One region of the Mesorhizobium kamtschaticum genome, then DNA from elsewhere that is predicted to be linked to it. Evidence: predicted binding sites of a transcription regulator. Region 1 holds the regulator's gene; the other holds the start of a gene.
The links. Region 1 encodes PhoB, which activates phosphate uptake and scavenging genes when phosphate is short. Its sites were predicted from a motif close to TGTCATNNANCTGTCAT; they were not measured.

Region 1 (5,645 bases):
AGTATGGCGCGACCAAACTGGCCCGAAGGCCGGCACAGAGGCTCTATTTTTTCGAGCCTCGAAAAAACACTGATCCAACACCGGAACGCTGTCAACAACGATTCTGATGGATTTTGATGCCCTTGTGAATTTTTTTCGAGCCTCGGAATAAATAAATGACAGGACGGGCCGCTTCTGCCAGTATTTGACCGTGTCGTCGGCAGCGTTCGAGGGGCCGGAGGAACCGCGGCGACCAGGAGGATGTGGGAAAGATGTCGGTCGGAATCCGCCACGACGATCTGCGCCGGCGCAACCGCGCCATGGTGATTACGGCCGTGCGCCGGGCCGGTCGGCCCTCGCGCACCGAGATCGCAGCGACCACCGGCCTCAGCCATTCGACCATATCGGCGATCTCTTCCGACCTGATCGGCGAAGGCATACTGGCCGAGAGCAAGCCGAGCGAGGCCGGCGCACTGAAACGCGGCAGGCCGCAGGTCGGCCTCGGCCTCAATCCGGAGGCCGCGGCTGTCATGACCGTGGTGCTGTCGCTGAATTTCCTCTCCGTCGCCGTCATCGACTATGCCGGCCAGGTGGTATCAGAGGAACAGCGCCGGCTGGACACGCTGACCATGTCGCGCGAAGCGCTGATCGGCGAATGCGTCGCCATCGTACGGCGGCGCCTCGACGATCCCGATATCGACGTGCGCAGCGTCGCTCGCATCGCGCTGGCGATCCAGGGCATCACCGACACCGAGGCCCGGGCGATGCTCTGGTCGCCGATCACGCCGCAGACCGACATCGCCTTCGCCGACATACTCGAAGCCGAGTTCCGCATCCCCGCCACCATGGAGAACGACTGCAACATGATGGCGGTGGCGCTGCGCTGGCGCGATCCCGAGCGCTACCGCGACGACTTCATCGCCATCCTTCTGTCGCACGGCATCGGCATGGGCCTGGTGCTGAAGGGCGAGCTGTTCACCGGCACTCATTCCTCGGGCGGCGAGTTCGGCCACATGATCCACCGGCCAGGCGGCGCGCTCTGCCGCTGCGGGCGCCGCGGCTGCGTCGAGGCCTATGCCGGCAACTATGCCATCTGGCGCAACGCCAGGCAGCTCAGTGAGGACACCGAGCCGGTCGCCGACGTCAGCGACACGCAGATGCGGGCACTCGCCGCCACCGCAAGGGAAAGAGACGGACCTGAGCGCGAAGCCTACCGCAAGGCCGGCGAGGCACTGGGCTATGGCCTCGGCAGCCTGTTCGCGCTGATCGATCCCGCACCCGTCGCCATGGTCGGCGTCAGTGCCGCCGCCTTCGACCTGATCGAGCCGGCATTGCGCGAGGCCATCGCCCAGACCGCCGGCGGCCAGCACTCGAAATCGATTTCCTTCGACACCGAACCGAACGAACTGCCGCTGATCCGCGAGGGCTGCGCCATGCGTGCGCTGACCTTCGTCGACCAGGAGATTTTCGCACCGGGCGTGCAGGCACGAGCTGGCGCCGGAAAGAGCGTGGCCTGAGCACGACCGATGTCCATGATGAAGAGCTACAAGAACCGACTTGGCGTGACATATTACCTGCCGGACTTCGGCCCTCCCGTTCACTGGCTCATGAATGTCTCGTCCGGAGACCCGGATCTGCCAGTCGTGTACTATTTCGAATGCGATGCTGAGAACCTTGGTTGTCGGGCAATCCACGTATACGCCGATGGTCGCGTGCTCCTCGCATATCCCGGAGGCCTCAACGGCGATCACCTGCCCGAAGGGGAACTGCCGACAGTAGAAGAGGTCGAGCAAGGTGACTGGCAAGTCCGCGAGATCACCAAAGCTGAATTCGACGCGCTTTGGGCTGCGCTGTCTCGCCTGGAAGGCACCGAGTGAACCCCAGACCGCCGTCTAATCTTCCCGAATAGCGTAGCCCGCACCGCGGATGGTGCGGATGACGTCCGGCATGCGGCCATTGTTGACCGCCTTGCGCAGCCGGCCGACATGCACGTCCACCGTGCGCTCGTCGATGTAGATCGTCTCGCCCCAGACATTGTCGAGCAGCTGGCTGCGCGAGAACACGCGGCCGGGATGGCGCATCATGAATTCGAGCAGACGGAATTCGGTCGGCCCGAGCCGGATCTCGCTCTTCTTGCGATAGACCCGGTGCGATTCACGGTCGAGCACGATGTCGCCGACCTTGAGCACACTGGACAGAACTTCCGGCTTGGCGCGGCGCAGCAGCGCCTTGACGCGAGCCATGAATTCCGGCGTCGAGAACGGCTTGACCAGATAGTCGTCGGCGCCGGTGGAGAGCCCACGTACGCGGTCGCTTTCTTCACCCCGCGCGGTCAGCATGATGATCGGCAGCCGCTCGGTCTCGGGCCGCATCCGCAGGCGCCGACAGAGTTCGATGCCGGACACCGCCGGCACCATCCAGTCGAGCACCAGAAGGTCGGGCACGTTCTCCTGCAGGCGGATTTCAGCCTCGTCGCCGCGCGGCACCACCTCCACCTGGTAGCCTTCGGATTCAAGATTGTAACGGAGCAGCACCCCCAGCGGCTCCTCATCCTCCACCACCATAATGCGTGGCGCGATCATCGATTGGTCACCTCTTGCGTCAGGCCGCGGGCGCCGACATCGCCGTCTCGTCCTGCTTGGGACGATTAGCGGGCAACTGCGTGCCGGTCAGGACATAGTAGGCGTTTTCGGCAATGTTGGTCACGTGGTCGCCGATGCGTTCGAGATTCTTGGCGCAGAACAGCAGATGCGTGCAAGCCGTGATGTTGCGCGGATCCTCCATCATGTAGGTCAGCAGTTCGCGGAAGACGGAGGTGTATTTGACGTCGATGCGTTCGTCGTCGGCGCGCAGCTTCGCCAGTGCCGCGGCATCGCGCGCCGCATACTCTTCGATCACGCCCTGCACCTGGATCAGCACCAGCTGTGCCATAGCGTCGATGGAATGCGACAGGTCGCGCGGCGTGGCGCTGAGACCGACGGTGCCGACGCGCTTGGCGATGTTCTTGGCAAGGTCGCCAATGCGCTCGAGATCGCCAGCCATGCGGATCGAGCCGACGACATGACGCAGATCGTCGGCCATTGGCTGGCGCTTGGCGATCAGCGTGATGGCGCGGTCGTCGAGTTCGCGCTGGCGCGCGTCCATGATGGCATCGTCGGAGACCACGCGCTGTGCCAGCGCATTGTCGGAATTCAGCAGCGCCTTGGTGGCGCCACCGACCATCGAGCCGGCTAGATCGCCCATGTCGCTGATCAGCCTGCTGATCTGTCCGAGATCCTCGTCGAAGGCTGCGACTGTGTGTTCGGCCATGATCCTGGTCCTCGTATGCGTGAGATCAGCCGAAGCGGCCGGTGATGTAGTCTTGCGTGCGCTTCTCGCGAGGCGACGTGAAGATCTTCTCGGTTTTGTCGAACTCGACCAGTTCGCCCAGATACATGAAAGCAGTCTGCTTCGAGACGCGCGCCGCCTGCTGCATGTTGTGGGTGACGATGACGATCGTGTAGTCGGCCTGCAGCTCGTCGATCAGCTCCTCGATCTTGGCGGTCGACAGCGGGTCGAGCGCCGAGGCCGGCTCGTCGAGCAGGATGACTTCCGGCTTCACGGCCACGGTACGGGCGATGCACAGCCGCTGCTGCTGCCCGCCTGACAGGCTGAGGCCGCTGGCATTGAGCTTGTCCTTGACCTCGTTCCACAGGGCTGCGCGCTTCAGCGCCTGCTCAACGCGGCCGTCCATCTCGGCCTTGCTGATCTTCTCATAGAGCCTGACGCCGAAGGCGATGTTCTCATAGATCGACATCGGGAACGGCGTCGGCTTCTGGAACACCATTCCGATCTTGGTGCGCAGCAGGTTGAGGTCTTGCGAACGGTCGAGAACGTTCTGACCGTCGAGCAGCACCTGGCCCTCGGCGGTCTGCTTGGGATAGAGTTCATAGATGCGGTTGAAGACGCGCAGCAGCGTCGACTTTCCGCAACCCGACGGTCCGATGAAGGCGGTGACACTGCGCTCGGGCAGCGATAGCGTGATATCCTTCAGCGCCTTCGACTGGCCGTAGTAGAAGTTGAGGTTCTTGACCTCGATCTTTACCTTGGCGGCTGCCTCGGCGGCGATCGTCATGTCTGGAGACAACATCTGGCTCATTTGTCCTCTCTGCGTCCGGTCAGGCTGCGCGCAACGATGCTGAGCGCGAGAACCGTCAATGTGATGATGAGTGCGCCAGTCCAGGCCAGCTGCTGCCATTCCTCGTAAGGGCTGAGAGCGAACTGGAAGATGGTGACTGGCAGGCTGGCCATCGGCGCGTTGAGATTGCTCGACCAGAACTGGTTGTTCAGCGCCGTGAAAAGAAGGGGTGCCGTCTCGCCGGAGATGCGGGCGATGGCCAGCAATATGCCGGTGACGATGCCCGACATTGCGGCGCGGTAGGCAACCGACTTGATGACCACCCAGCGCGGCGCACCGATCGCGGTGCCGGCTTCGCGCAAGGCGTTGGGCACCAGGTTGAGCATATCTTCAGTGGTGCGCACGACGACCGGGATGACCAGGATGGCAAGCGCGACGGCGCCGGCGATCGCCGAGAAGTGCCCCATAGGCCGCACCATCAGCTCATAGACGAACAGGCCGATAATGATCGACGGCGCCGACAGAAGGATGTCGTTGATGAAGCGCACCACGGTGGTGAGTTTCGAGAAACGGCCGTATTCAGCCATGTAGGTGCCGGCCAGCACACCGATCGGCGTGCCGACGATGATGCCGATGATGGTCATGACGATGCTGCCGTAGATAGCGTTGAGCAGACCGCCGGCATCGCCGGGCGGCGGCGTCATTTCCGTGAAGACCGCAAGATTGACACCTGAAAGGCCCTTGTAGAGCAGTGCGCCGAGGATGAGCGCCAGCCAGGCAAGGCCGATGCCGGCGGCGGCAACGCACAGCGTCATCATCACGCCATTCTTGCGCTTGCGGCTCTGGTGAAGCGACGTGGCTGTCGACATCGGTCAGGCTCCCGTGCGGGCGTCGATGCGCATCAGCATGTAGCGTGCGATGGCAAGGATCAGGAAAGTGATGACGAACAGGATGAGGCCGAGCGCCACCAGCGAAGAGGTGTAGAGATCGCCGACCGCTTCGGTGAATTCGTTGGCGATGGTCGCGGAGATCGTCGTTGCCGGCGCGAACAGCGAGGTCGAGATGCGGTGCGCGTTGCCGATGACGAATGTCACCGCCATGGTTTCGCCGAGCGCGCGGCCGAGGCCGAGCATGACGCCGCCCATGATGCCGATGCGGGTGTATGGGATGACGACGCGGCGGGTCACTTCCCAGGTCGTGCAGCCAATGCCGTAGGCCGATTCCTTCAATACGGGCGGCACCGTGTCGAAGACGTCCTTGGTGATCGAGGTGATGAACGGCAGCACCATGATGGCCAGGATCATCGACGAGGTCAGCAGGCCGATGCCATAGGGCGGGCCGGCAAACAGGCTGTTGAGGCCAGGTACGCCGTGGAACACGCTGATGATGAAGGGCTGCACGGTCGTCTGCAGGAACGGTGCCAGGACGAACAGGCCCCAGATGCCGTAGATGATTGAAGGGATGCCGGCCAGCAATTCCACCGCCATGCCGATCGGGCGCCGCAGCGGGCGCGGGCAAAGCTCGGTGAGGAAGATGGCGATGCCGATGC
Region 2 (5,645 bases), 700 kb from region 1:
GGCGAATCGGGGTGTGCTTCGCGCTTGAGGCAGGCTTCGTCAAAGACACGCTGCAGCCTGGCGATGTCGCCGGGCTTGAGCAGGCCACGATCATAGACGGATTTCGACATGGCGGTCTCCTAAGGAGGAGTTAGGGCGCCACCTGTAAATTGCCAATCTTTCCCGGAGCTTGAATGGCCTTCATGCCGCGAAGGAGGGGCGTTCGGGAACCGAAACCCCTCCCAAGGCTGCAAACCGGCGCCCGAGATCAGACCGCGATCTTGCCGCCGCCCTGCCTGGTGATGGCGACGACCGACGGCCGCACCGGCATGTCGGGCTTGAAGTCGGGCCAGCGGGTCGACAGGTCTTCATAGTAGGACGGGCGGCCAAAACCCTCCCAGTCCTCGCCGCCATCGCCCGGATGCTGGACGGCGACGAAGGCGGTCTGGTCGTCAGGCGCAAACAGCGGACCGCACATTTCCGCACCGATCGGCACGCGGAAGAACAGCTTTGACGTCGCCCGCGCCGCACCTTCCGTGTCGACAGTCCACAGGCCGTCGGTGCGGCCGGTCGCCTTCGGTCCCTGGCCGTCGGTGGCGACCCACAGGCGACCGGCCGAATCGACCGCGCAATTGTCGGGCATGCCGAACCAACCATTGGCCGTCGTTGCCGTCGAGAAGGTGGCGCCGACATCGGCAACCGAGGGATCCCCGCATTTCAGGAGCACTTCCCACTTGCCCTTGGTTGACGTGAAATCGCCATCGGTCTCGGTGATCTCGATAATGCGGCCGAAGGCATTTTCGGCGCGCGGGTTGGCGGCATCGACCTGTTCGGTCTTGCGCTTCGAATTGTTGGTCAGCATGACATAGACCTTGCCGTTGACACCATTGGGCTGGATGTCCTCGGGCCGGTCCATCTTGGTGGCGCCGAGCAGATCGGCGGCGCGCCGCGCCTCGATCAGCACGTCGGCCTGGCCAGCAAAGCCATTTTCCGTCGTCAGCGGCCCCTGGCCGAAGACGATCGGCAGCCAGTCGACCGTGCCGTCCTCGGCGAATTTGGCGACATGCAGCGTGCCGTCGTCGAGCAGGTCCTTGTTGGCGGCAGGATCGTTGGCGTTGAACGTGCCCTTGGTGACGAATTTGTAGACATAGTCGAAGCGCTCGTCGTCGCCGAGATAGAAGACGACGCGGCCGTCCTTGGCGACGATCGATTCGGCGCCCTCATGCTTGAAGCGGCCCATGGCGGTGCGCTTCCTCGGCGTCGAGGTCGGATCGTTGACGTCGACCTCCACGATCCAGCCGAAGCGATTGGGCTCGTTCGGCTCCCTGGCGAGGTTGAAGCGGTCGTAATGTGCGCCCCATTCATAGGCGCCCTCCGGAATGCCGAGACGCTTGTAGTTGGCGGCTTCCTTGTGGCCCTCCGGCAGTTCGCCGGAGAAATAGCCATGGATGTTCTCCTCGGCCATTACATAGGTGCCCCACGGCGTGACGCCGCCGGCGCAGTTGTTCATGGTGCCGAACACCTTGGTGCCGGACGGATCGGCATTGGTCTTGACGCGGTCATGGCCGGCGACCGGACCCGACAGCGCCATCTCGGTGGTCGAGGTGATGCGGCGGTTGAGCTTGCCGTCGCGCACCACTTGCCACTTGCCGCCGTCCTTGCGGATTTCGACGATGGTGCCGCCATGCGCCGCCATTTCGACATCGACCTGCTCCTTCGAGAGCGGCGCGACCTCGGCCTTCTTCTTCCCATCCTTCTCGACGATCGAAACGATGCCCGGGAACATCAGATGCGGGTTGGTATATTCATGATTGACCACCAGCAGGCCGTGCTCGGCCGAGCCGTCGATCGCGATGTAGCCGACATAGTCGTTGTTGTAGCCGAACTGCCTGGCCTGCGCCTGCGCCGACTGCTTGGTCGGATCGAACTCCGGCGAGTCGGCAAACAGCGGATCGCCCCAGCGCAACAGCACGTCGGCGTCGTAGCCCGGCGCGACATGATGCTTGTCGTCGATGCCGGCCTGGAGCTCGTCGAATTTGAAGGCTGAGCCTTCCGCGGCGCGGGCATCGTCTGCAGCGATCATGGCCAGCGGGCTGACGGTGGCGGCGATCGCCGAGACGGCGAGCGATCCCTTCAGGAAACCCCGGCGCGAGAACCGTGCGGCGATGATTTCGCCCATGGTGCGGTTGTCGGTGGGGTTGATGGCCGGTCCGTCGTTTTCCTCGAGCAGGCTGGTGCGGAATCGGGCGTCGGGAGCGCGATGTTCGGTCATGAGAGCCTCTGGCTTTGGAGTGGCTGGAGCTTGTTGCCTGTTCGACCCCTTACGTCAGGCCGATCACATTTTCGTGACATCATACAAGCTGCAATGCCCGGGGCGAGGCGACTTGTTCGCACCTACCTCGGACTTTGGTCCAATCTTGCGCTTGCAAAGGTCCTGGAGGACAACCGCAGCGGTCGGAGGTCGCTTCCGGTCACTACATCTTTCGGCGATGTTGCTGGTTGCAACGTTGGGGTGGGCGCGCCGGCTCAATCGACGGAGAATCAGGAATGCACGGTTCGATCACGGCCCGTTGTCGCCGGCTGACGCTCGTTTCGGCGGCGGCTCTGGCGCTGACCGTCGTCCCTTATCGAGTTTCCCTGCACGGCTCCGCCCCCGGAATCGACGCTGTCACCGCACAAGCCGGCAAGGGCGGGAATGGCGGTGGCAACAACGGTAACGGAAACGGCAACGGCGGTAGCAAAGGCGGCAATAGCGGCAACGGCAACGGCAACGGCAACGGAAACAGTGGCGGCGGTAACAACGGCAACGGCAATGGAAACGGCGGCAATAGCGGAAACAGTGGCGGCAACAACGGCAACGGCAACAGTAACAGCGGTAACAGCGGTAACAGCAGCGGCGGCAATTCCGGAACCGATGACGGTGGCGGCGATACGGGATCCGGCAAGGGCCAGAACGACCAAGGCGCCAGCCATGTCAACGCAGCGACTGGCGACAAGGTCGAGATGGACGGCAACAAGATCACCGTCACGCATCCCGACGGCATAACTGAAAACATCGAGAACGGCCGTTTCAGGATGAAGGATGCGCTAGGGCGCACGATCATCGACCGTCAGGCCACGCCGGCCGATGTCAGCCGTCTCACGGCCTTGTGAGGCTGGTCAACAGGCAACGACCAGCTTCACAAGTCATCTCCGCCGCCCCCGGCGGAGGTGACTTCTTTTTGTCCGGCCACCGCGCGGTTCGGCGATGGTCTGACTCTTTGTTTTGGCGAAATCCTCGGGGGAAAGCGTGCTTTCCCCGGGAAAAACCGCTTCATACTTTTCCTGGAATTGCCCTAAGAGCGGTTCCCGTCCCGGTCGCGCAGCTCGCGCATCATCAGAGCCGCTTCAGTGCGGTTTCGCACATGGAGTTTCGACAGTACCCCGGTCATGTGGTGCTTGACCGTCTTCTCCTGCAGCTCCAGGCGCAAGGCAACCTCCTTGTTGCTGAGGCCTTCCGCCACCAGCCGCAGGATTTCCGTCTGTCGTTCGGTCAGGTGCCGCAACCGATCCGCCACGCCGTCGACAGGGTGCGGCGACTGGAGATCGGAAAGCAGCCGCGCCGACAGCGTCGGCGTAAGATAGCTCTCACCGGCCGCCACGTTGCGCAGGATGTCGGCGAGCGCGCGCGACCCGACACCCTTGAGGATATAGCCTTGCACCCCTGCGTTCAGGGCCTTGGTTACATCGGTATTGGCCTCCGAAACGGTCAGCATGACGATCTTCTGCGCGGGATGGTCGGCAAGGATGCTTGCAACCGCGGTCAGGCCGCCGCCCGGCATGGAAATGTCGAGCAGCAATATGTCGGGCTGCACGGTCGAGGCGATGCGTTCGGCGTCCTGCGCCGTCGCACCCTCGCCGACGATCTCGAAACCTCCGATCTCCGACAGGCTGCGCGACACGCCTTCGCGAAACAGCGGATGATCGTCGACAATAGCGATGCGAATGGTGCCGATCATGCTTGCTCCTCGACCGAAAGACTGATCACCAATCGCGTGCCGTGCGCTCCGGTCAGGGTCTCGAAGTGGCCGCCGATACTTTCGACCCGCTCCCTGAGGCCGGCGAGCCCCAGCCCCTCTGCCCGCGCCGGATCGAAGCCCGGCCCGCCATCCGACACCTCGACAAAAAGCCTGCCATTCTTCATCCCGGCACGCACCGCCTGGTTCTGGCCCGCCCGTGGCGATAGGCATTGTTCAGCCCTTCCTGCACGAAACGATAGATGCTGATCTTCTCGGAGGCGCCGGGTTCCGGCAAATGCCTGGGCAGTGTGAGCGTCACCGACGTTCCCGTCCGGCGCTGATGTTCGTCGACGGCCAGCCGCAATATGTCCATTGCGGCGGCCGTCTCTATCTGCGGCAGCACGAGGCCGGTGCAGATGCCGCGTATTTCGCGCATCGCATCCTCCAGCGTCTTGCGGATCATCGCGACCTCTGTCGAGCGGCTTTCGCCCCAATCGCCCTCGCCGGAAAAGATCGGGCTGTCCATGCGCAGCGCCGCCAGGGCCACGAGTTGCGCCGGTCCGTCATGCAGGTCGGCGCCGATCCGGCGCAAATATCGTTCGTTGAGTGCGGTGGCGCGGCGGGACGCCCGCTGCACACGCTGGCGCAAGGCGCTGTTTTGCGTCACCAGGCCCTGCAACTCCGACACCTGGCGGCGCAGTGCCCCGCGCTGATCGTCGATGGTGCGGCTGGCGCGCAGCACGATGCCCGACAAGAGCAGAAACGCCGCCAAAGTGGTGCCGGCCACGACCAGCCAGCTCGACAGCAGGGCGGAAGCCAGCGTGGCCTTGAAATCGCTGGCGATCTCGTAGAATTCGGTGACGGCCACCACCTCGCCGGACCAGGGCGCGCGCACGGGATTGTAGATCTCCAGCAGCGGCACGCCGATAGCCTGCTCCTTCTCCTCCTCATCGTCGAACGTATCGAATTGGGCGGTGACGTTGCCCTGGAAGGCGGACCGCAGATTGTCGGTCAGATCGAAGCGGCGGCCGATCAGGGTCGCGTCTTTCGCATAGAGCACGGTGCCGTCGCGCCGCCAGAGCCTGAACGAGAGCAGGCGCTTGCCGAGCGCGCCCTGGCCGAGCGTCTCGTCGAGCGCCTGCTTTGCGGAATCGCTGAGCTCCTCGCGCTTGCGCAGGTCGGGCAGCAGCGGCGCGATCACGCTATCGACATAAAGCGCCGTCGTGGCGGCCGAATTGCGGATGACGCCTTCCCGGATCTGCGACGTCACCCAGGAGCCCACCACCAGCATGACGGCCAGAAGGCCAAAGCCGCCGGCAACGAGGAATTGCAGGGCAAGAGAAAGCTCGCTCCAGCGCCGCGCCAAGTTCTGCAGAATACGACTCATTAACCCCCCGCCGCCCTTCCATCGACAGCTGGACGACAGCGGCACATTGAGCCTCAGTCTTGCCGTTGCCAAGACCTTCGTTAGAACGAGGTCGCTTGACGTCTCGGCGTGCTTCGGAAACAAGGTCCGCGGCACACGCGGCGGCAGCCGCTTCGAGAGGGACGGACGTTGAGTTTTTCGGGATTGCTGCAGCTTGGCTTTTCGACGGTGATCTTCCTTTTGGCGGCGACCGCCGCCAAGCAATGGGGACTGGCGCCGAGCCTGGGCAAGATCCTGTTGAC

Region 2: AC0V7N_RS05230 (PhoX family protein) is a predicted target of PhoB. The motif match lies at 2,314-2,330, and genes of this name have one in related genera.

The regions. Positions count from the first base shown of each region.
Region 1 is NZ_CM149691.1:1,789,761-1,795,405, reverse strand. Features, by position in the region: gene AC0V7N_RS08825 (ROK family protein) at 252-1,496, shown strand; gene AC0V7N_RS08820 (DUF6881 domain-containing protein) at 1,512-1,856, shown strand; gene phoB (phosphate regulon transcriptional regulator PhoB) at 1,872-2,561, opposite strand; gene phoU (phosphate signaling complex protein PhoU) at 2,581-3,288, opposite strand; gene pstB (phosphate ABC transporter ATP-binding protein PstB) at 3,314-4,117, opposite strand; gene pstA (phosphate ABC transporter permease PstA) at 4,114-4,965, opposite strand; gene pstC (phosphate ABC transporter permease subunit PstC) at 4,969-5,645, opposite strand, start outside.
Region 2 is NZ_CM149691.1:1,092,985-1,098,629, reverse strand. Features, by position in the region: gene AC0V7N_RS05235 (hypothetical protein) at 1-110, opposite strand, end outside; gene AC0V7N_RS05230 (PhoX family protein) at 248-2,251, opposite strand; gene AC0V7N_RS05225 (hypothetical protein) at 2,527-3,132, shown strand; gene AC0V7N_RS05220 (response regulator) at 3,315-3,977, opposite strand; partial or broken gene AC0V7N_RS05215 (sensor histidine kinase) at 3,974-5,364, opposite strand; gene AC0V7N_RS05210 (hypothetical protein) at 5,533-5,645, shown strand, end outside.